One region of the Rhodoglobus sp. G.S.23 genome, then DNA from elsewhere that is predicted to be linked to it. Evidence: riboswitches for the same ligand, from Rfam matches in the RefSeq annotation. Region 1 holds a riboswitch; the other holds the start of a gene.
The links. A riboswitch is a leader RNA that binds a small molecule or an ion and turns the genes downstream of it on or off. The one in region 1 is predicted to bind glycine.
Positions count from the first base shown of each region.

Region 1 (11,862 bases):
CGTCCCGGAATCCGTCGTACAGTTCGATAAGTACGAAACGTTTTCCGTGTCTGTGCTGCAGACCGCGCGCTCAACCGAAAGTTCCCCATGCCTGACGCTCTACCCCTCTGCCCGAACTGCTCAAGCGACCTCGCCTACGAGATGGGTGCGCTGTTGGTGTGCCCGATGTGTGGTCACGAATGGTCGCCGAGTGAAGCGGATGCCGCTGCCGAAGCCGAGCAGGGCGCTGCGGTCATCAAGGATGCGTTCGGCACTCCGCTCGCCGATGGCGATACGGTGAGCATCATCAAGGACCTCAAAGTTAAGGGCAGCCCCACGTCGATTAAGGTCGGAACGAAGGTGCGCAACATCCGCCTCGTTGATGGTGTTGGCGACCACGACATTGACTGCAAGGTTGACGGTTTTGGCCAAATGCAGCTTAAGTCAAGTGTGGTCAAGAAGGTGTAGCTGACACGTTCAACCTGAATCTCCCTCGGTAAAACTATGGTGCGGCATAGTATGGCGACGTCACAGAGTTGAGACGAGATGAGGAACCGATGGTGCTCCCTACAGCAGGCTGGTACGACGATGGATCTGACCGACAGCGTTGGTGGGACGGTCAAGTCTGGACGGATCAGTATCAGGACCCACAACCGCAGGAGGGCGGGCTCGGCGGCGTCATCAACAGAATTGAAGCAGAAGCCGTTGCGGGTGCCCAGCCTCGACCAGCAGCGACCGGCGCGACCTACGTTGTGCTCCAAGTCATCCTGAAAGAGAAGCTCTGGGGCACCGGATCGGGAAACCTTACCGAACTCGAACAGGCAGTAAACGCTCAAGCCGCGCTCGGCTACCGCCTGCACACCATCACGACCGCTACGTCCGGGACCAAGGGCCTCGGTGGCGGTGACCGAATTCAGACAACGATGGTCTTCGAGAAGCTCTCTTACTAGAGGCAGTTCACTTGTGCTGTGCTGCAAGCCTGCGCGAGAAGTCCCAGCTAGATGAAGGGCCGCAGGCGTAGGGTGACGGCATGACCGAAAAGCAGCCGTACACCCTCATCTCTGAGCATGATGGTTACGAAGTGCGGCTCTATCCCGCGCACATCCTTGCCCAGGTTGATGCCGATGGCTCATTCTTTGAGGCGGGAAATCAGGGCTTTCGTCCTCTCATCCGCTACATCAGCACGTCAAATATTTCGATGACGGCGCCGGTTATTCAAGCGCCGGGTGAAGCCAAGAGATACACCGTGAGTTTTGTGATGCCCGCCGGGGCAACGAGCGTTCCGGTCCCTCGCGACGCCACCGTGCGCACCGTTGATGTGCCCGAGCAGCGGGTCGCCGCTCGACGTTTTAGCGGCGGCTCGAACGAAGAAAAATACCAACAGAATGCGGATGCTCTGCTCGCCGCCCTCAAGCGTGACTGTCTTGCGCCCCTCGGCGCCGTCTATTTTGCTCGTTTTGACCCGCCGTGGAAGCCAGGCTTCCTCAAGCACAACGAAGCCCTCGTTGTCGTCCGCTAGCGACGCCACCACCCCGCCCTTCAGGAGCACATCATGACCCGTGTTGCCGCGATCGACTGCGGAACCAACTCAATCCGCCTCCTCATCGCCGACCTTGATGGGTTCGGCGGTCTGAGCGACGTCGTGCGCACCCTCGAAGTCGTGCGACTGGGGGAGGGCGTCGACCGCACCGGCCGCTTCAGCCCGGGTGCGCTCGACCGCACCCTCACGGCCGTACGCACCTACGCCGCGCTGTGCCGTGAGCATGGCGCTGAGCGCATCCGTTTCGTGGCAACATCTGCCACTCGGGATGCCGCCAACCGTGCCGAGTTCACCGACGCGGTCTTTGCGATTCTTGGCGTGCCGGTTGAAGTGATTCCCGGAACAGAAGAAGCCGCGCTGTCGTTCCGTGGCGCACTCACGGCGCTGCCCGCGTTCGGCCCCGACGACACCGCGCCAGCGCCGCAGCACTTCGTCGTCGACCTCGGCGGCGGTTCCACCGAACTCGTCCTCGGCGGCGACATCCCCGAAGCGGCATATTCGATGGATGTGGGCTGTGTGCGCCTCGCTGAACGCACCATCGTGAGCGACCCGCCTTCCGATTCTGAGCTCGCCGCCATCCACAGCGACGTCACCGCAGCCCTCGACATCGCCACCGCGACCGTCGACCTTTCGCAAGCGACGGAAGTCATCGGAGTCGCCGGCACCGTCACGACAATCACAGCGCACGCTCTCGGCCTCTCGAGCTACGACCCTGTCGCGATCAGCGGCAGTCGCCTTCCCCTCGCTGAGGTTCTTCGATCGTGCGAAGCTCTCACTCGCATGCCGCGCGCCGAACGCGCCGCCCTGCCCTACATGCACCCCGGTCGTGTCGACGTCATTGCGGCCGGTGCCGTCATTTGGGCCACCGTCCTGCAACGAGTGGCGGATGCCGCAGGCGCAGCCGGTCACCCGCTGGAGTGGATTACGACCAGCGAGCACGACATCCTCGACGGTGTCGCCCTCTCGCTGTGGAATAACGCCGACTCTGCACCTGTTCTGCCAGTATGACGAAAATTGGGTTCCTTTCCTTCGGACACTGGCAAGACGTTCAGGGGTCACGCACCCGCACCGGAGCTGACGCGTTGCTCCAGGCAGTGGAGCTCGCCGTTGCCGCAGAAGAAGTCGGAGTCGACGGTGCCTACTTCCGCGTGCATCACTTCGCGCGCCAGCATGCATCACCGTGGCCGTTGCTCTCCGCTGCCGCTGCGCGCACCAAAACAATCGAGCTCGGCACTGGTGTCATCGACATGCGTTACGAGAACCCGCTGGCGATGGCAGAACTCGCGGCGCAGGCAGACCTCATTGCCGCGGGGCGACTCCAGTTGGGCATTAGCCGAGGCTCACCCGAAACTGTGATCGATGGATGGCGCGCTTTCGGTTATGAACCGACAGCGGGAGAGAGCGATGCCGATATGGCTCGCACTCACACTGACCTGTTTCGTCGTGCGATCGCAGGCGCTGGGTTCGCCCCCGGCAACCCGCAGATGACGGGCACGAGCGCTCTTCAACCAATCCAGCCGCAGGCGCCAGGACTCAGCGAACGCATCTGGTGGGGTGCAGGCACCCGTGCCACCGCGATCTGGACGGCCGAGCAGGGCATGAACCTCATGAGTTCAACGCTCCTCACTGAAGACACAGGGGTTCCCTTTGACGAGCTTCAGGCTGAGCAGATCTCTCTGTTCCGGGACACTTGGGCGAGTGCCGGGCATGCCGGCGCGCCACGGGTTTCGGTGAGCCGCAGCATCCTGCCCATTATCGATGACGAGACCGAGTACTACTTTGGTGTTCAGGGGCAAGTCGAACAACGCGACCAAGTCGGAATGCTCGACGGCTCGCGCTCCCGCTTCGGCCGCTCCTACATCGGAGGTCCCGACGTGATCGCCGCTGAACTCGCGCGCGATGCAGCAGTGCAGGCCGCCGATACTCTGCTGGTTACCGTGCCCAACCAGCTCGGGGTCGAGTTCAACACTCGTATCCTCGAGGCCCTCGTGACGCACGTCATGCCCGTGGTCGACGCAAAGATTGCGCCCTCAATGGCCTAAGAATCCGATCTCCTTGTCGGCGTCGCCCTCCCCGAACGTAGTAATCGAATCGAATCGAATCGGGGAAGGGGGCACCTCCGACGGTAAGCGTCGGGATGCGCCGAGACTTGCCACTACTCGTGCGCGCCTCTCTTGGCCTGCGGTCGACTCAGGCTGCTTCGTTCGCATTCGTGCTGGCGACGGAAGCGGTGTCGATGCCAAAGCCCGTATCGCTGCTTCGTCCGCCCCGTGCTGCGGCGTTGCGCCCAAACCGCTCGAGCACGCGCAGCGCTCGCAGCGTATTCCAGCGGCTGGGCTTGCCGTCGCCGTCCTCCATTTCGAGGTGAACGCTCCCCGGGTGGGTGTTCTCGAGTAGCCACCGCCCGTCTTCGCCGCGTTTGCTTTCGACAAGCGCGAGTGCTTCATCCATCCGTGGATCATAAGCAGTTCCGGATGCCCGAAAGTAGTCGAGCGCGCGCAGCACGTCATAGTGCCATCGTGGGGGGAACGAGAATTGCAGCCATTTGTCATTGACAACATCACCGGTGCTGAGCCGGCGCATTAGGTGACGGTCTAGAAGATATTCGTGGCCCCGCCAGCGAGCAAGTGCTACCGCATCGTTGCCATCAACGGCGTCTTCATATTCGCGCAGGCCGTCAAGCACCGCGAGAGTGGTGTGAAAAGAGCTGCGTACCGAACCGTTTTCGGCTTCACAGTTCCACCCGCCATCTTCCATCTGTTCGCCAAGCAATCGTTCGACGATCCCCTCAACCCGCATGCCAAAGTAGGCACCGATTCCCACCGTGAGCCCGTTAATGCACGGCTCTACTTCGCCATCAAAGAATCGTGAACCGTCATACTCCCAACGACTGTTCTCGCGCACGCGCGCCACAGCGCCGCGAACGCGTGAGGCCGCCGGATCCACCCCGAGCTCACGCAGAAATTGGAGACTGAATGCGGTCGCCGTCCAGGGCTGCCCAGCCCCGTTGTAATGTTCGGGAAAGTAAGCTCCGCCTGCCCACTGACCGTCGGCGCCCTGAAGGTCGAGCACGCGGGAGGCCCATCCCGTCGTTGCAACCTTCGCTCGCTCTGATGCGACAACCTCGACCGGGGCATTAGCGAGATCTCGCAAAGTTTGCCACCGAATTGATGGGTCGGAGTCCAAGAGCCATGTCGTGACATCCATGGCGACACAGTACTCCTCAGCAGGCATCCAGCACAGGCCACCGCGGCGAATCGACATCAGAACTGCGGCAATAATGGAAGGATGACGCCCCACGAGCTTTCCACCCTCGCCAACGAGACGTACGTTTCGTTGACCACCTTTCGCAAGTCAGGGGATGCGGTGTCGACCCCGGTATGGATCGTCGCGGATGGCGACCGACTGCTCGTGACTACTGCACCTTCCTCAGGAAAAGTGAAGCGCATCCGCCACACGGATCGTGTTGAGCTGACTCCTTGCGATATGCGAGGCGCTGTCGCAGACGGCGCCGAAACCGTTATTGCCACCGCAGTTGTGCGCGATGATGCAGAAGCTCTAGAGGCGATGGATGCCGCTCTGCAGAAAAAGTACGGTGCCAAATACACGGCCATTCGGCTAGCGCAGAAAGTTCGGGGAACCGCAGGGCAGTCGGTGGCGGTCGAGTTGCGCGCCTAGGGTAACGGCTCGGGCGCAATAATTTTGCGCTACTAGTGACTATTTGTCGCGCCAAGGGATGTTTTGTCACTTTTCCGCGCAAAAACTGAAAATAACCTGTGGAGAGGCGATTTAGTGACGCGATTTTGTGTCACTATTGTGCATTACCTCTGAAAGGGGGTCAACTCTCGGTTCCCCCGAAACCGAGTGCACCCGTGATCGATGGAGTCCCCGTGTCCCGACCCCGCCACCGTTCAAGAACACTTAAATCTTGGCTCATTCGTATAAGCACGCCCGCATTGGCGACGCTGCTCACCTTGTCGCTCGCCAGCGGCGGCGCGATTGTGGCTCTCGCAGCGCAAAACAAGCTTGACGACTTTGTCGCCCAGACTTTCGGATGCTCCAACGCTACCGAGCTCATTGTTGTCGCCGATCCCACTATTTCGTCGACAGTCCAAACCGTTGCCAATGCTTTCAATTCAGAGCACATCGGCCAGTGCCTCTCTGCCAAGGTCGTGACGCAGCGTTCCGCTGACACTGCAGCCCTGCTTGCTTCGGGAACGTCAACCGGTGCCGACGCCTGGATTCCCGATTCGCCGGTGTGGCTCAATCGCGTGGAAAGCACTGCCACTTCACTCGGTCGCGAAGTCCCGGTAACTCAGGAGTGGGACTCGGTTGCATCGAGTCCTCTGGTGTTTGCGACTCCTGCGGTAAAGGTTGGCGAATTTGAGGCTGCAGAAGTCGGATGGTCGGCGGTACTTTCGGGCCGCTATCGCACTCTGCTACCCGACCCCGATAGCTCAGCCGCAAGCATGATCGCGCTCGCAACTCTCAACGATCTCGCTTCCGATGGTGATCCGGCCGATTTCGACCGAGCCCTCATCACTCTCGGTCGTTCCATTCCTGACTCCACTCAAGCGGCTTTCACCGAACTGCAAATTTCAGACTCGCGCATGGTTGCGTTGGCAACGGAGCGCGAAATTGTGGCGCACAATGCCTCCCATCCGGATGATCCGCTAGTGGCGCTGTATCCCGCTGAAGGCACGGCAGCCCTCACGTACCCTTTCGTACTCGTGGGAAACACAACGGTCTCGGAACTCGAATTGTCGCGCATGACAGAAGAGGAGCGTGCCACGATTGCAGAAGCAGAAACCACGAGGGCCTCGTTGCTTGAAGAGTTCGCCGAACTGGTCCGCGGGTCAGACGCGGTGCTCAACGCTGAAGGCTTCCGTGACAACGCCGGGGGAGGGGAGATTCTTGCTTCCGGTGTTATCGCCGCACCGACGGCAACCAAGTCGGTGGGAGACACCACCGAGCTCGTCTCGATCTTGCGCAACTGGAACGCACTCAACCTGCGCTCACGCATCCTGACGGTCGTCGACGTTTCTGGATCGATGCTCGAACGGGCTTGGGACGGGCAACGCCGCATCGAGATGTTCCAAAATGCTGCCGAAGATGCGTTCAGCACCCTTTCAGAAGACGACGAGCTCGGAATGTGGCTGTTCTCCAAAGAGCGCGTCGGAGCTGAGGATTGGGAAGATGTCGCCGGCATCCGCTCGATGAACGACCCCGAGCATGTCGAAAACCTGCAGGCGATCATCGACTCGCTACCCGCCCGCATCAATGGATACACCGGGCTCAATGACACTGTGCTCGCTGCCGTCACCCATGTGCGCGAAGAGTACAACGCCGACAAGGTCAACTCAGTGCTGCTCATTACAGATGGGCGCAACGAAGATGACAACGGCATCTCGCTGCAGAAACTTCTCGACAACCTCACCGCAATGATCGACAAAAACACCGACGAACCAGTGCCTGTCGTGCTCGTCGGAATCGGGCCAGACACCGACGTCGAAGCGATGCGCAAGATTGCGCAAGCCACCGGCGGAACGGCCTACCAAGCAAACAACCCCACCGAGCTCAGCAATGTGATGCTCGAGGCGTTGTCCCAACGCGACTGCCGCCCGAACTGCAGTTAGCGAAAACACAGAGCACTGCGTCGCCCTAGCGTCGCAGTGCTCTGTGGCCCGAGTCGACGACGGAGGGACCCGTCAGAGCCTCAGGTCGATCACGCGCCAGCCGTCGGTGCTGTTTCGGCAGAACCGGCGGCTGGAACGCCGGCAGCAACATCCGAAGCCATTCGTGAACGCCGATCCAAATGGATGCCAGCAACCATGCAACGCACCGACCCGCCAGCCAACTCGATCGTCGGAATATCCAAGGGCACAATCTGGCAGCTAGCCTCAATCACTGAACGTTGCGCAGCAGTAAGGCTCGACAACGCGCGCGTCGACAACGCCAAGATGCGCCCACTCGAGCCCTTGAGCTCTAGTGCGTTTCCGGCAAAGTTAGCGATCTGGTCTGCGGTCAGGTCGATGAGAGTGCGTCCCGGTGCCGTCAAGCGCTCCGCGATCTCCATCCGACGATCGCCAGAAGCAATCAAATCGAGACCGATCATCGCGAAATCCGTGGCAATACACATCATCACATTGGTGTGATAAATCGGCACCCCGTGGCTATCACGGGCCTCAAACATCATCGGTTCATAGCCGAATGAGGCGCAAAAGCGTTCCAGCGCGAGCGGATTCGCGCGGTGCGACTCCGCCGCATACGCAACCCGGTTGGTGTGGTCGATGACCATCGCACCGGTGCCCTCAAGGTAAATTCCGTCGTGCTCTAGACCGGAATAGTCGACAACATCTTGCACGCGAAAGTCGTGCTTGAGCATTTCGACGACATCGGTGCGACGCTCAGTGCGACGATTCGGTGCATACATGGGGTAGACCGCAACACGGCCGCCACTGTGCGTTGAAAACCAGTTATTGGGGAACACGCTATCGGGGCGCGTGCTCTCCGTGTCTTCGAACACGTGGATGTTGACACCAGCGTCGCGCAACGTCTCCGCCACCATCGTCGACTCGGCATACGCGGCGCGAGCAATCTCATCCGGAGTGCGGGTGGGATCGGTCGACTGGAATGCGTTGTCGCTCGCGGTCTGACTATTCGGTGTAAACAGATGCGGGCGAATGAGAACGGCGGCGGACGGCGCTTGAACGCTCACTGAGGGCCTACGCGGTCAGCGCTGGTGCGCGCGAGACGAGTGAGAACAGGTCCTTCGGATCGGCGGGATTGGCGATGAGATCTAGATCTGTCGCGTAATCGGTGCCGCGAACAGCATCGAAAACGTAGCGCAACGCTGAGAAGTCTTCGATCGCGAAACCAACAGAGTCGAAGAGGGTCACTTCGCTTGGCGAGGTGCGACCGGCAGCGCGGCCAGCCAAGACTTCCCACAGTTCGGTGATCGGCGAGTCTGCTTCGAGCTGCTGAATCTCACCCTCGATGCGGGTCTGCTCGGGGAACTCAACAAACACCGTTGCGTCGCGCACGATTGACGCTTCGAGCTCCGTCTTACCTGGGCAGTCGCCGCCGATTGCATTGAGGTGCATGCCCGGCTCGATCATGTCGGAGGTGAGAATTGTGGCATTCGCTTTGTCTGCCGTGCAGGTGGTGACGATGTCGGCGCCAGAAACGGCATCCGCTGCAGAGGTCGCGCGCACAATCTGGAAGCCGAGTGGTTCAAGGTTGCGGATGAACTTGTCGAGGGCAGCGGGATCGGTGTCCCAGATGCGCAACTCGGTGATACCAAAGGCTGCGCGGAATCCGAGTGCTTGGAATTCTGACTGGGTACCGGTGCCGATGAGGGCGAGCACTTGTGCGTCAGGGCGAGCAAGGGCGCGAGCGGCGAGTACCGATGTTGCCGCGGTACGCAACGCTGTGAGCAGCGTCATCTCTGAGAAGAATGTGGGATAACCGTTGTCAACTCGCGCGAGCATGCCGAGAGCGGTGACGGTCTGGAAGCCGTTTCCTGGGTTTGAGGGGTGGCCGTTAACGTACTTAAAGGCGTACGTTTCGCCGTCGCTTGTTGGCATGAGCTCGATAACGCCCTCTGCCGAATGAGCGGCAACGCGAGCGGACTTGTCGAACTGAGGCCACTTGGCATAATCCTGCTCAAGGTAGCTGACGATGCCCATAATGATTGGCTCGATTCCGGTGTCGGCAATCCAGCGCCCCATGTTGTTGACGTCTACATAGTGGACCATGTCACTCCCTTCGTTTCGGTGTTGCTGGTTCCCACGTTACGAATATGCACTATGCACACACAACAACCATTAGACGCGATTAGTTCACAACAACTGAGCAAAATTGAGAGCGCTATTGTACAATTTGCTCATGCCTCAATTGGATGATCTCGACCGACGTCTTCTCGCCGCCCTCAGGGCCGACGCGAGAGAGTCAATAGCGAGCCTGTCACGCCGACTTGGCGTCACGAGGGCAACCGTCACTAGTCGTATTGACCGCCTCGTTAGTGGTGGAACGGTACTCGGGTTCTCGGTTCGCATTCGCGAAGACCGGGACCCGTCGACTATTCGAGCAATATCGTTCATCGAGGTCGAGGGGCGGTCGACGGATGCCGTGATTCGCAAGCTGCGCGGAGTTCCCGAGATTCACGAACTCCACACCACAAATGGCGCCTGGGATCTCGTCGCTGACATCCGCACCGACAGCCTGAGTAACTTCGACAGAGTGCTGGCGAGCATGCGCAACGTTGACGGCGTCGTCAACAGTGAGACGAGTTTGCTGCTCAGCTCAGCGCTCCTCTAACCCTTTTGGCAGTGACAGAGGCGCGAGCATCCGCCCAGCATTGCTATGCTGAGCTAACAACTGAACATCGGGCCGCAACACGATGCGGGAGAGCCGGGCACACGGCGTTGGTCATCTTTCTGACTAGACGCCAGCACGGCACCGAAGGAGCAAGCCTCCCCGCCAATCTCTCAGGTTCATGTACCGCATCGCACTGGCCACTCTGGAAAGAGAACCTCGCATCACCATGAGGTTCCGCCGACGGTGAAAGCGCACTAGTTTGAAGGTGCGTGAAGCTCTCAGGCTCATCACAGAGGGGGAGTTCTATTCACTAGCCACGCGCCGGGAGAACTCCGTGACCGATGTATCAAATTCTGCAGCATCACCAGCTGAATCTTCACCTGCTGTCGTGAGGTATTCGCCGCTGAACAGCATTCATGAGCGGTTGGGTGCCACCTTCACCGACTTCGCCGGGTGGATGATGCCGGTGCGATACAGTTCAGACCTTGCCGAACACCATGCGGTGCGCACGGCAGCCGGCATTTTTGACATCTCTCACATGGCCGAAATTCATGTGCGTGGTGCCGATGCTGGTGCGTTTCTCGACTTCGCGCTCGCTGGCAAGCTTTCCGGCATCGCCTTGGCTCAGGCAAAATACAGTCTGCTGCTCAACGAGGCCGGCGGAATCATTGATGACCTCGTCACTTATCGTCTCGGTGATGATCACTTCTTGGTTGTCGCAAACGCGGGGAACCGTTTTGCCGCAGCGGTGGCACTTTCCGAGCGCGCTGCGGGCTTTGATGTTGCTGTCACCGATGAGAGTGACGATTACGCGCTCATCGCTGTGCAGGGCCCGGTTTCGCGGGCGATTCTCGAAGCGACTGCCGGTCTCACCGACTTCGCTACGCCGCTTGACGAACTCAAGTACTACCGCGAGACGGCCGCAACGTTCGCCGGCACCGACCTCATCATTGGTCGCACCGGTTACACCGGCGAAGACGGTTTCGAACTCTACATTCAGGTGGATGCCGCAGCCGACCTCTGGGCAGCGCTCACGGTCGCTGGCGAACCTCTCGGTCTCGTGCCCGCCGGCCTTGCGTGCCGAGACACTCTGCGCCTCGAAGCGGGCATGCCGCTGTACGGTCACGAGTTGAACCTCAGCACCTTCCCCGTTCAGGCTGGTCTTGGCCGTGTTGTTGCGCTCAGCAAGGATGGCGATTTTGTTGGCCGCACTGCAATCGAAGCAGGACCGGATGCCGGTGCTCGCGTTCTCGTCGGACTCACCGCCGAGGGCCGTCGTGCCGGTCGCGCAGACTATCTCATCTTCCACGGCGACACCGAGGTCGGAATCATTACCTCCGGTGCACTTTCGCCGACTCTGGGTCACCCGATCGCTATGGCCTACGTCGATCCCGACGTGAGCGAGATCGGCACCGAGCTTCACATTGATGTGCGGGGCAGTCGCATTGCTGCATCCGTTGTTTCCCTACCCTTCTATAAGAGAGAGGCCTGATCATGGCTGAGAAGAGCGAATTGCAGTACACCGCCGAGCACGAATGGGTGCTCGTTGATGGAAACGTTGCGACCATCGGCATCACCGATTTTGCCGCGGGCAAGCTCGGTGACATCGTCTTCGTCGACCTCCCCAAGGTGGGCGCCACCGTCGCTGAAGGCAAAATTGTCGGCGAAATTGAGTCAACGAAGTCGGTAGGTGAACTCTTCGCTCCCGTTACGGGAACCGTCGTTGAAGCCAACGACGCCGTCTCCGACAGCCCAGAACTCGTTAACAGCGACCCTTTCGGCGAAGGCTGGCTGGTCAAGATCGAATTCACCGAACTTCCGTCGATGCTCAGCCTCGACGAATACACCGCACTGACAGGCGAATAATGCCCAACCCTTACATCAGCGGCACTTTCGCCGACCGTCATATCGGCACGGATGCTGCCGCTCAGGCGAGCATGCTTGCCGCCGTCGGCTACGACAGCCTCGAAGCCCTTGTCGATGCCGCAGTTCCGCCAGCGATCCACCAGACCCCGGTCGTCAAT
Region 1 covers NZ_CM155237.1:829,752-841,613, forward strand. Annotated here, with positions in the region: gene AC1ENN_RS04005 (zinc ribbon domain-containing protein YjdM) at 88-447, shown strand; gene AC1ENN_RS04010 (DUF2510 domain-containing protein) at 537-929, shown strand; gene AC1ENN_RS04015 (SOUL family heme-binding protein) at 1,010-1,498, shown strand; gene AC1ENN_RS04020 (Ppx/GppA phosphatase family protein) at 1,532-2,527, shown strand; gene AC1ENN_RS04025 (LLM class flavin-dependent oxidoreductase) at 2,524-3,561, shown strand; gene AC1ENN_RS04030 (prenyltransferase/squalene oxidase repeat-containing protein) at 3,710-4,819, opposite strand; gene AC1ENN_RS04035 (PPOX class F420-dependent oxidoreductase) at 4,808-5,197, shown strand; gene AC1ENN_RS04040 (VWA domain-containing protein) at 5,494-7,155, shown strand; gene ctlX (citrulline utilization hydrolase CtlX) at 7,245-8,237, opposite strand; gene AC1ENN_RS04050 (ornithine cyclodeaminase) at 8,245-9,276, opposite strand; gene AC1ENN_RS04055 (Lrp/AsnC family transcriptional regulator) at 9,407-9,838, shown strand; glycine riboswitch at 9,914-10,034, shown strand; glycine riboswitch at 10,036-10,138, shown strand; gene gcvT (glycine cleavage system aminomethyltransferase GcvT) at 10,173-11,330, shown strand; gene gcvH (glycine cleavage system protein GcvH) at 11,333-11,704, shown strand; gene gcvP (aminomethyl-transferring glycine dehydrogenase) at 11,704-11,862, shown strand, end outside.

Region 2 (11,862 bases), 180 kb from region 1:
CGACAGGATCGCGTTACGCAGATCTTCTGGAGCCTTCTCGCGGCATGCCTGCTTGACTTTCAACTTCAGTGCGAGAGCAACGAGGTGTTCACTCGAGCATGATTCGCAGTTATCCAGATGATCAGAAACATCTTGGAAATCGGCTTCGTTCAATTCGCGGTCGAGGTATTCCTCGAGCTCCGCTTTTGCTTTCTCGCAACCACAGTCGGTCATTTCGTGCTCCTAGATGATGCGGGCGTGCCGGGGGTGCGGTCACGCGCATAGTCGGCCAGTAGTTCACGCAGCATGCGACGGCCACGGTGCAGTCGGCTCATTACGGTCCCTACGGGGGTTTTCATGATGTCGGCGATCTCTTGATAAGAGAAGCCTTCAACGTCGGCAAAGTAGACAGCGAGTCGGAAATCTTCGGGGATCGACTGAAGAGCATCCTTCACGGCGCTATCGGGCAAGTGATCAATAGCTTCCGCCTCAGCAGAACGCGTGGAGACTGACTGGGTTATCGACTCTGCGCCACCCAGTTGCCAATCTTCCAGCTCATCAATGGTGCCTTGGTAAGGGCTGCGTTGGTTCTTGCGGTAAATATTGATGAACGTGTTGGTTTGGATGCGGTACAGCCAAGCCTTCAGGTTCGTGCCCTGCTGAAACTGCCCGAATGCCTGAAACGCTTTAACAAACGTCTCTTGCACAAGGTCGGCAGCGTCGCTGGGGTTACGGGTCATGCGCATCGCGGCGCCAAAGAGCTGGTCCATATACGGCAGCGCTTGTTCCTCGAATTGCCGTCGTTTGTCCGCCGCTGCGGTGTCGGTATCGCTCTGCTCAACTTCGTCGGTAGTCATCAGCGACAATTCTAGTTCGCTGATCACGGCATCCTGCTGAGTGCTCAGTAATGCAGTCATGCTGGTGCCTCCTCCGTGGTGGGTAAAACGTCGATACTCTTAGTAACTAATGTTCGTATCCAAGTATTCCAACCCAGAGTTCAGCCCCTACGACGACGACTCGGTTCCTGAGACGACGGTGCCCGGCAATTGGCCAGCACCGACGGTTACTCACGCCTTGGCAGAATCGTTGAGCCTCCCCGGCAGCAAGAGCCTGACGAACCGTGAGCTTGTTCTGGCAGCTTTGGCAGATGGCCCGTCCGTGCTGCATTCACCGCTTCACTCTCGTGACAGCGCGCTCATGATTGAGGCGTTGCGCGCTCTCGGCGTCGGAATCACCGAAATCCCCACGGGCAACGTGTTTGGTCCGGATCTTGCCATTACCCCAGGCGAGCTCCAAGGTGGAAGCTCGATCGATTGTGGCCTCGCTGGTACCGTTATGCGTTTCTTGCCTCCAGTAGCAGCACTTGCTCTCGGGCCCATCGCCTTTGACGGGGATGAGGCGGCGCGCCGGCGACCCATGCGCACCACCATCGACTCGCTGCGTGCGCTTGGCGTTGATGTGTCCTCAGATGGCCGAGGAACTCTTCCCTTCAGCCTCTACGGCATGGGGTCGGTCGCTGGCGGTGAAATTAGCATCGATGCGTCAGCATCTAGCCAGTTCGTTTCCGGTCTGCTCCTCGCGGCTGCGCGTTTCGATAATGGCCTCACGCTGCGGCACACGGGCGAAAAACTACCAAGCATGCCCCACATCGAGATGACTATCGCCTGCCTAGCGGCGCGCGGTGTGATCGTTGACAGTCCAGAACCCGGGGTGTGGATTGTTCCGGCCGCTCCGATTCGGGCAATCGATGTCGCGCTCGAACCCGATCTTTCAAATGCTGCTCCTTTCTTAGCTGCTGCCGTAGTCGCGGGCGGAACAGTCACGATAGAGGGCTGGCCAGCATCCACGACACAGGTCGGTGCAGACCTCGAGCACCTACTAACGCTCTTCGGCGCTACGGCAACGCGCTCCGATGGTGCACTCACGATCGACGGCGGCGCTGGCATCATCGGCGGCGTCAGCTATCCAGGAATCGACCTCGATTTGAGCACCGGTGGTGAGCTCGCACCCGCAATCGTTGCGTTGGCTGCGCTCGCGTCATCGCCGAGCACGATCACGGGCATCGGTCATCTGCGAGGTCACGAAACAGATCGCCTCGCAGCGCTCAGCGCTGAAATCAACGCCCTCGGCGGAGCCGTAACAGAACTCGATGATGGCCTGCACATTGAGCCGCGCACACTCCATGGCGGAGTGTGGCATAGCTACGAAGACCACCGTATGTCGACCGCCGGCGCAATCATCGGCCTTGCAGTCGAGGGTGTCGAGGTCGAAGGTATCGACGCAACCGCAAAAACTCTGCCGCAATTCCCCGCACTTTGGGCAACGCTCGTTGGCGATGCCCCGCTCACGACCACCAGTCTTGGGTTGCTGTAACGATGAGTTGGCTCAGCGGAGATGACGAAGACGACGACCGCAAATACAGCGAATACGACGAGAGTTCGATTCGCATGCGTCCGAATCCCAAAGCGAACAAGCCGCGAAGCAAAATTCGCCCCGAGCACGCCGACGCCATCGAGGGTCGCGTGTTCAGCGTCGACCGCGGACGCTACGGAATCTGGGTTGCTGAAGGCACCGACGACGAACGCCAAATCATTGCCGCACGTGCCCGCGAACTGGGGCGAAACCAGCAAGGCAAAGTCTCGGTCGTCACCGGCGACTGGGTCGACCTCGTCGGAGACACGAGCGGAACAGAAGGAACGTTGGCGCGTATCGTTCGCATCCGCGAGCGCAAGACCCTACTTCGCCGCAGTGCAGATGACACGGATGCCGTAGAACGCATCATTGTGGCCAACGCCGACCAGATGCTCATTGTCGTTGCCGCCGCCGACCCTGAGCCGCGACCGCGTCTGGTCGACCGCTATCTGGTGGCGGCTTACGACGCCGGAATTACTCCCATCCTGTGCATCACTAAGACTGACCTGCAAGATCCGGCTGAGTTCTTGGAGAACTTTGCGGGGCTCGAGTTTCGGGTAATCGCGAGCCGGTCAGATGAGGTTCCGCTTGAGGAGCTTCGGCAAATCTTGGATGGCCACACCACGGTGGCTGTCGGTCACTCGGGTGTCGGAAAGTCCACGCTGGTAAATGCGTTGGTTCCTGATGCGAATCGTGCTGTCGGCCACGTGAATGCGGTTACCGGCCGGGGGCGCCACACCTCATCTTCAACGATCTCTTACCGTGTTGGCTCTGGTTGGGTGGTCGATACTCCCGGAGTGCGTTCCTTCGGTTTAGGTCATATCGACCCTGGCAAGATTTTGTCGTCGTTCACCGATTTAGCGGTTCTTGCTGAGGAGTGCCCCCGCGGCTGCACCCATCTTCCGGATGCTCCAGACTGTGCAATCGCCGAAGCGGTGGCCGCTGGCGATCTTGGCGAGGTCGGAAAACTGCGATTGGATTCCTTCCAGCGACTCATCACGACGCTGGGTTCCACTAGCGTGTAGGGGTGACCGAATACACTCTCGCTGACGATCTTTCTCTTGCTCTCGCGCTGGCGGGAGATGCTGACCTCATCTCGCTCGATCGCTTCACGGCGCTCGATCTTGAGATCACCACCAAGCCTGACCGCACACCGGTAACGGATGCCGACAAGGCTGTCGAGCGAAGCATCCGTGCCGGTATTGCTGCTGCGCGCCCGGGAGATTCCATTCTCGGCGAAGAGTACGGTGAGGCAGGCAACTCGAGCCGTCAATGGATTATCGATCCCATCGACGGAACATCAAACTTTCTCCGCGGTGTTCCCATCTGGGGCACCCTGATCTCGCTCGTCATTGATGGCGTGCCTCAGGTCGGAGTCGTCAGCTCGCCCGCTCTCGGCAAACGCTGGTGGGCCGCAACCGGTCATGGTGCTTTTGCTCAGGCACACGATGGAGAGCCAGAACAGATCTTTGTGAGCAAAGTTGCGTCGCTTGAGGCCGCCTCCATTAGCTACAACAGCCTTTCCGGCTGGGATGGCGTTGGTCGACTCGATGCGGTCATCGCTCTAACTCGGGCTACCTGGCGTTCGCGGGCGATTGGCGACATGTGGGCGTATATGCTGCTGGCCGAGGGCGCGTTGGATGTCGTTGGCGAGTTCGATCTCCAGCCGTATGACATGGCTGCGCTGATTCCCATTGTGCTCGAAGCGGGTGGACAGTTCACCTCGATTGAGGGCGAGGCTGGGCCGTGGCATGGGAGCGCTTTGGCGACTAACACACTGCTGCACGATGAAACGCTAGAGCTGTTGCGTTCTTACCAATAGTTCACCCGTTTGGGGTACCTGTGAATACGCTGAGTTGACTAGGCTTAACTTATCCTCGGCATTTTTACATTCTCACGAAAGCGACTGACCCTAATGACGACAGAAAAAATCTGGCGCCGGGCGTTCGTAATCGCAACAGTGGCTACCGCAACGGTAGCCCTCAGCGGTTGCAGCATCCTCACTCTTGTAGCCAATGGATTTTCGGATGCCGTAGATCCCGGCCCCGGCACGACTCAAGATGTTTTCAGCCTCGTCGTTGGGGACTGCGAAGCCGGTGCTCCCGCTGAGGGCGAAGTCTCCCAGACGAAGACAATCGACTGCGCTGAACCTCACGAAGGCGAAATTTACGCGGCTTCGTATCTGGCAGAGGGCGATTTCCCCGGTGACGACGTCATCGCCGCTCAAGCGGAAACCGATTGCCTTGTCGAGTTCGAGTCGTTCATCGGTGTGAATTACGAGGATTCGATGTACGACTACTCCTGGTATTACCCCACTGAGAGAAGCTGGGCTGACGGAGATCGCGAGATTCTTTGCATCGCCTATGACTATGAGGGAAACCAGATCACAGGGTCTCTCGCTGGAGTCGCAAAATAAGACTGCGTGCGAGCGGCTGTCGAAGATCTGTATCTTCGATAGGCGCTCTATTCGTCAAGGGAACAATTGGTGACCGCGATGGTGTTGCAACCAGTAGCCGGATGAGAAACGCTGGTAGTTCCTCGAACACAGGGCGGTAGCAACAATGAAGATCGAATTTCCGGGATCCGACGACACTATGCTCGCTGCCCGACTGGAACTTCCTGAGGGCACACCAGCAGCATTCGCGCTGTTTGCCCACTGCTTCACGTGTTCAAAAGACTCGTTCGCCGCCTCCCGTATTTCGCGAGCGCTCGTTGACTACGGGGTCGCAGTTCTGCGCTTTGACTTCACAGGGCTTGGCGGATCTGACGGTGACTTTGCCAACACAAACTTCACGTCGAACATTGAAGATGTCGTTGCCGCGACTGAGTTTTTGCGAGACAACTACCGCGCGCCATCGTTGTTGATCGGGCACTCGCTCGGCGGCGCTGCCGTTCTCGCTGCCGCCCATCGCATTCCTTCAACTCGCGCGGTGGTGACGATCGGCGCCCCAAGCGACCCTTCGCACATCACAAACCTGTTCGGTGCTGCGAACGCTGAAATCGAGAGTCGCGGCGAAGCCCAGGTTCAGCTTGGCGGGCGTGAGTTTCGCATTCGCAAGCAATTGCTCGACGACATTGCCGCTCAGCCGCAGTCCGCGAGGTTGCGAGATTTGGATGCAGCACTCCTCGTCGTTCACTCCCCCATCGATCAGACGGTGGGCATCGACAACGCACGCGAGATTTTCGAAACTGCTCGGCACCCCAAATCCTTTGTTGCACTCGACGGAGCGGATCACCTGCTCAGCAACCGCGACGATGCGACCTTCGCTGCAAGCATCATCGCGGCCTGGGCTGCTCGCTATGCCTTCGACGGTGCTGAGACCCCGACTTCAGCCGAAGGCCCGATGACCGTCATCGAGCCGAGCGCCGCTGTCACTACCGACGGTCGTTCAGTTATTGTCCGCGAAAGCGGTCCAGCTCGATATGAACAGCGAGTACTCGCATCGGGGCATGAGTTCATCTCTGACGAGCCTGCACCGCTCAGCGAAAACCACGGACCGAGTCCCTACGATTTGATTCTTGCCGGTCTCGGAAGCTGCACGTCGATCACCATCCGCATGTACGCCGATCGCAAGAAGATGCCCTTGACGGGGGTGAGCGTGCGCTTGACTCGCGAGCGACTGGATGCCGCGACCTGCGAGCATTGCACGGCCACCGAGGGAACCGTCGAGCACATTACGCGCGAGCTCACTCTTGACGGCGATCTCAGCGACGAGCAACGTCAGGCGCTTCTCGTGATTGCCGATAAGTGTCCGGTGCATCGCACCTTGGAGGGCGAGATTTCAATCACAACCAGCGTTACCGCGGCGACAGGGTAGCGACCACCTATCGACATCGCCTAGAACTCTCAGCAGTCTCGCTATAGAGTTATTAGGCAACCCTTATTTTAAGATGAAATGAGCCGGCCCTCGCGCCAACCGCCTATGACCATTGAACGCGATTCCGCCAAGCACCCCCTAATCATCCGCCGGGTCACTGTTAGCGCGGTGAGCCACCCCACGCCGACCATCGCTCGCATCACCCTGAGCGGTGACGAACTCGACGGGTTCGTGGCCAGCGGACCTGCCGACCACGTCAAAATCTTCTTTCCTGACCCCTCGACTGGAGAGCTTTCCGCTCCCGTCATGACCGAGTCTGGCATCAGCAAGCCCCAGGGCGGTGTCGTGATTTCCCGCGATTACACGCCTCTCGGTTTCCGCAGCTCAGAGGGTCAGCACGAGCTTGATATTGATTTTGTTGTTCACGGCGATGAAGGTCCCGCTTCCGCTTGGGCCGGCCACGCCCGCATCGGGGATCCTCTCGTGATCGCTGGACCCCGTGGGTCAAAGTTGCTCCCCCGTGGCGCAACGCACGTAATCCTTATCGCTGACGAAACCGCTCTGCCAACCAGCTCGCGGTGGATCGATATGCTTCCCACTTCGGTGCACGTCACTGCGTTGTTTGATGTTGCCGATGAGACCGTCGAGAGCTATTTCAGCCCCGAACAGAAAGCACGCATGTCTGCTGAGTGGTTCTACCGCCGCGACGGGCTCGGCCAACTCGACGCTGCGCTCCGGGCACTCGGAGAGATTGGCGAATCGACCTACATTTTCCTCGCTGGCGAAGCCACAACGCTTGTCCCTTTGCGCCGCTACCTACGCCGAGAACTGGGTCTGCCCAAACAGCAGGTTTCAGCAGATGGCTACTGGCGTCGAGGAGTCACGAATGCTGACCACCATGAACCGCTCGATCCCACCGATCCGGAAGACTAAAAGAGGCACGCACTCGCGCTGCGCATCCTGACTGCTTGCTCAATTGCGCCTCAGCATCCGCCAGATAGCCGGTCGTCGTTCTCGACCGAAGTGTATGCTGATGGCACAAGTGAACAGCCGTCATACCGCTGCGGGAGAGCCCTTCCGATCGTTGGTTGGCGCCGTAGGAGCAAACCCTCTCCGGGAATCTCTCAGGCACCAGTACCGCAGTGGCTAGGCAACTCTGAAAAGTAGTCGGCCCTGTCCGACTCGCCGACGGGGCAACGTAACGCCACAAGCGTGCGGAAACTCTCAGGCCCGATACAGAGCGGAGAGGACTCAACGACGCCCGCACGAAGATGTGTGGTGAAGAAATGGAGTCACCGTGCCAATTCGCAATCTGACGCCCCGAACCGAAGTACCGACACCCTCGCTCGAAGAGGTGCCCCTCAGCAGCTTCGACCTGTTCACGGTCGGCATTGGCCCATCTAGCTCCCACACCGTCGGCCCCATGCGTGCTGCCGCATCATTCGCTGCCGACCTTGCCGAACACGGGATGCTCGACGCTGTCACGTCGCTCCAGGTCCGGCTCTATGGTTCTCTCGCCGCTACCGGTGCTGGTCACGGCACGATGAGCGCTGTGCTCATCGGGTTGGAGGGCAAACTACCCGACCAGGTTCTTCCAGCAGAGATGGAAAAGATTCTCGAACGAATTGAGAGCACGGGCGTCCTGCAGCTTGCGGAGGCACACGAAGTTCCGTTCACGGAGGGCGCGATCGCACTCCACCCGCTCACAGTTCTCGACGGACATCCGAACGGTATGCGATTTGCCGCATACGACAAAGATGACATTGCAGTCCTTGAAGCGACCTACTTCTCCATTGGTGGCGGCTTCATCTACCGGGAGGGTGACAACCGCGACGGCAGCTCTTCCACCGGCCCCGCAGCGGTTGCTGATCCCCTACCCTTCCGTACTGCGGCCCAGCTCTTGGCTCACTGCCGGGCTGAGGGGCTGAGCTTCAGCGGCGTGATGCTTCGAAATGAACTCGCGCGCCGCAGTTACGACGAAGTCGCTGCAGGACTCCTTCACATTCGTGACGTCATGGATGAGTGTAAGAACAACAGCCTTGAGCGCACCGGCAATCTTCCCGGCACTCTGAATGTGCGTCGACGGGCACCCGACTGGCACGCTCGTCTCCGCCGCGAAGACCCCGACCGTGACCCCGCCTTCTGGCAAGAGTGGGTCAACTTGGTCGCTCTCGCCGTCAACGAAGAAAACGCTTCTGGTGGTCGCGTCGTCACGGCACCAACAAACGGCGCAGCAGGCATCATCCCCGCGGTGCTGTTTTATGCCACTCACTATGCTCCCGGCATGAGAGACGCTGACCAGGCAGTAAAGGATGATGCGACAGTGCGCTTCCTGCTCGCCAGCGCCGCCGTTGGGGTGCTCTACAAGCGCATGGCATCGATCTCGGGTGCTGAAGTTGGATGTCAGGGTGAAGTTGGTTCCGCATCATCAATGGCCGCGGCGGGACTAGCCGAGATCTTGGGCGGAACACCAGAACAGGTAGAAAACGCCGCCGAAATCGCGATGGAACACAATCTTGGTCTGACCTGTGACCCCATCGGTGGTCTTGTACAGATCCCCTGCATCGAGCGAAATGCTATTGCGGCGGCCAAGGCAATCAACGCCGCGAAAATGGCACTGTGGGGCGACGGCACGCACCGGGTTTCACTCGATGAGGTCATTATTACGATGGCTGAAACGGGCAAGGACATGAGTTCTCGCTACAAAGAGACTTCCATGGGCGGTCTCGCTGTCAATGTTGTGGAGTGCTAACGCGCGGCACGCACATAGCGCAGTAGTAGTGCGCCGTCATCGCCACCGAGTGCTTGCGCCAGTGCCATCTCTTGCGGAGCTGCATCGGCAGCGTCCACAATGCGACGGGCAGAACCGCCTTCGATGCGCGGGCTAATAGTCAGACAGAGTTCGTCGACCACGCCTTGAGCGACCATCGTCGCAAATAGTGTTGGTCCGCCCTCACTATGCAATTGGGGGTAGCCGCGATCGGCAAGGAGATGCTTCAACTCGACAGTATCGACCTCGGTGTCGCCGGCAACGACTACATCGGCGACTTCCTCAAGTGCTGCACGCGCCTGCGGTGACGCGCTCTCCGTTGTGATCACGAATGGACGCACAGCGTAGCCAGCAAGATCCTTGGGCTCAAGCCTCAAGGATGCACTAACGATGGCAAACCGTGGCTGGGCTGCGAGGCCGTTGGCCACTCTCCATTCCGCTGCATCATGGTCTAAGGCCAAATTTCGGTAGCCTTCCTGACGAACGGTTCCCGCACCAACGACAATGACATCGGCAAGCCGTCTCAAGAGTGCGAAAACTCGCGCGTCCGTCGCAGTCCCGAGTGGGCCTGACGTACCCTCGTGGGTTGCTGCACCATCAATGCTTGAGACAAAGTTGGCCCGTAACCACGGCACCGAACGATCCGCGACCGCATAGCTTGCCAGTAGCTGTTGGTCGCTCAGTTCGCTGCCAGCAGTCAATGCACGAATTTCGGATGCGGCCTCCATCAGGTTCTACCTCTCATTTGCGTCGGACATGTTGTGTTTCAGCTGCGCAGGCTCGCGCAATCCTAAAATGGCTTCAGCGATGCGTATGGCTGCGACGCTCTCTGCCACTTCGTGCACCCGAACCACTCGCGCACCGTTCAATACGCAAGCCACGGCTGCGGCTAGTGAACCTTCGAGGCGCTGAGATTTCGGTTTGTCGAGCACTTCGCCGATGAAGTCTTTATTAGAAAGCGCCACGAGTGTTGGCAGGCCGAGTGCGGTGATGACATCGAGGTGTCGTGTGAGTTCAAGACTATGCAGGGTGTTCTTATTCAGGTCATGTCCTGGGTCGACAAATAGTCGTTCTTCGGAGATGCCCGCGGCGGTGGCGCGCTGCACCCGTTCGGCCAAGAAGTCACGGACTTCAGCGGCGACGTCCTCGTATTGAGGTCGCGCGAATTGGGTCCGCGGCCGCGCGCGCGAGTGCACAAGCACGAGGGATGCATCGCTCTCAGCCACTATGGCGGCGAGGTCGGGGTCGCTCAGGCCAGTGGTGTCATTAATCACGTTGGCACCGGCCGCAATGCTGCGACGCGCAACCTCTGCGTGAAAAGTATCGACGGAGATTACGACATCAGATTGCGCCCGCAGCTCTTCCACTACAGGAACAACACGCGCTGCTTCGTCCTCAACGCTCAGAGGGTCACCTGGCGCAAAGGGAACTCCCCCGATGTCGACCCAGTCAGCTCCCTGCTTCACTGCGAGAATGGCCGCAGCGACCGCATCCTCAAGGGCAAAGTTGGCCCCCGAATCGTAGAAGGAGTCAGGGGTTCGGTTGACGATCGCCATCACCGCAACCTGCCGGGAAAAATCGAACGGGCGGTCACCAATGGTGCGACGGGGATGCCGGAGCGGCGGCAGCGCAAAACTCATACTCCCTATACTGGGCGATGATGCTGACAAGCGCATCGAGAGCACCCCCTGAAGTAGGTTCTTGGTCGCATTTTCCTTTTTTGCGACGACCCGACTATCCGTCAACGACGCAGGAGTGCCGTTGAGAGGGGCCTTAGCCGATGAACAGCAGCGTTCCCGCCACAACGGATGCTGCGGCAATAAGCAACGCGATAGCGAGCAGCACCGCGTGCACCCGGTAGAACGCCGTCGGCTTGCCGGCCGCATCCCGTGCCCGAGAGTCAGCGCTTACGCGTCGGAAGAACTGGGGCCAGGCTACAACGTTGAAGGCAGCACTGACAAAGAGGATGATTGCGGCAAACAGCTCCATGATGATCCCAGCCTACGCGGCCCAGCGGCGATCTCACGTCACGCTGCTGCTCTGACGTGCGCGACAATGGGCTGATGGAGGAGCTCACTTTACGCGGCGGCATCGGCGCTCAAGTCCAGTCGGAGTTCGAGGTCAAACGCTCCCGATTTGTTGGCCGCATTGTGCGCGTTGCTACTGAGGCTGAGGCCCGCGAAGTCATTGAGACAGCCCGCAAGGAGCACTGGGATGCACGCCATCACTGCTCTGCCTTCATACTGGGATCGAGCGCAACTCCTCATCAGGTGCGGCGATCGAACGATGATGGCGAGCCGTCCGGAACGGCTGGCCGCCCAATTCTCGATGTGCTCTCCGGTCGCAATCTGATCGATTGCGTTGCCGTAGTCAGTCGCTATTTCGGCGGAACTCTGTTGGGCACTGGCGGCCTCATCCGGGCCTATTCGGATGCCATAGCACTTGCGGTCGACGACGCTAGGGCGAAGAAAATGCTCGTGCTTCGTGAGCGGCGCGAGCTTTTTCGTTTGACACTTCCCCATTCGGATGCGGGTCGCATTGAGGCGGAACTTCGGCAGAATGACGTTGCCGTTCTCGGCACTGACTATGGAGTCTCTGCTGTGATGACTGTCGCATCAACGATCGATGACGAAGGTGCGTTGGCTGCCATGGTTGCCGGCATCACCTCGGGTCATCACTCGCTCGAGCCTGCTGGAAGTGAATGGATTGACGCGGAACTGCAAGCCTAAGTAACCGAGCGTATGTCGGACCTGCGGTGTCTTCGACGGTCAATCGCTGGCGTGAGCGTCAAACTCGCGGTTTGTTCTGTGGCGGAGTTGCGCTGTTGTTGGGTGGTTAACGCAAAATAGCCACACCCCGAAGGGTGTGGCTATTTTACAATTG
Region 2 covers NZ_CM155237.1:1,012,926-1,024,787, reverse strand. Annotated here, with positions in the region: gene AC1ENN_RS04905 (zf-HC2 domain-containing protein) at 1-213, opposite strand, end outside; gene AC1ENN_RS04900 (sigma-70 family RNA polymerase sigma factor) at 210-836, opposite strand; gene aroA (3-phosphoshikimate 1-carboxyvinyltransferase) at 946-2,352, shown strand; gene rsgA (ribosome small subunit-dependent GTPase A) at 2,355-3,416, shown strand; gene AC1ENN_RS04885 (inositol monophosphatase family protein) at 3,419-4,213, shown strand; gene AC1ENN_RS04880 (septum formation family protein) at 4,307-4,807, shown strand; gene AC1ENN_RS04875 (bifunctional alpha/beta hydrolase/OsmC family protein) at 4,953-6,209, shown strand; gene AC1ENN_RS04870 (siderophore-interacting protein) at 6,315-7,142, shown strand; glycine riboswitch at 7,264-7,359, shown strand; gene AC1ENN_RS04865 (L-serine ammonia-lyase) at 7,507-8,961, shown strand; gene AC1ENN_RS04860 (pyrimidine reductase family protein) at 8,958-9,707, opposite strand; gene folP (dihydropteroate synthase) at 9,714-10,619, opposite strand; gene AC1ENN_RS04850 (SCO4848 family membrane protein) at 10,753-10,968, opposite strand; gene AC1ENN_RS04845 (IMPACT family protein) at 11,043-11,708, shown strand.
Region 2: another riboswitch for glycine. It lies ahead of AC1ENN_RS04865 (L-serine ammonia-lyase); the one in region 1 lies ahead of gcvT (glycine cleavage system aminomethyltransferase GcvT).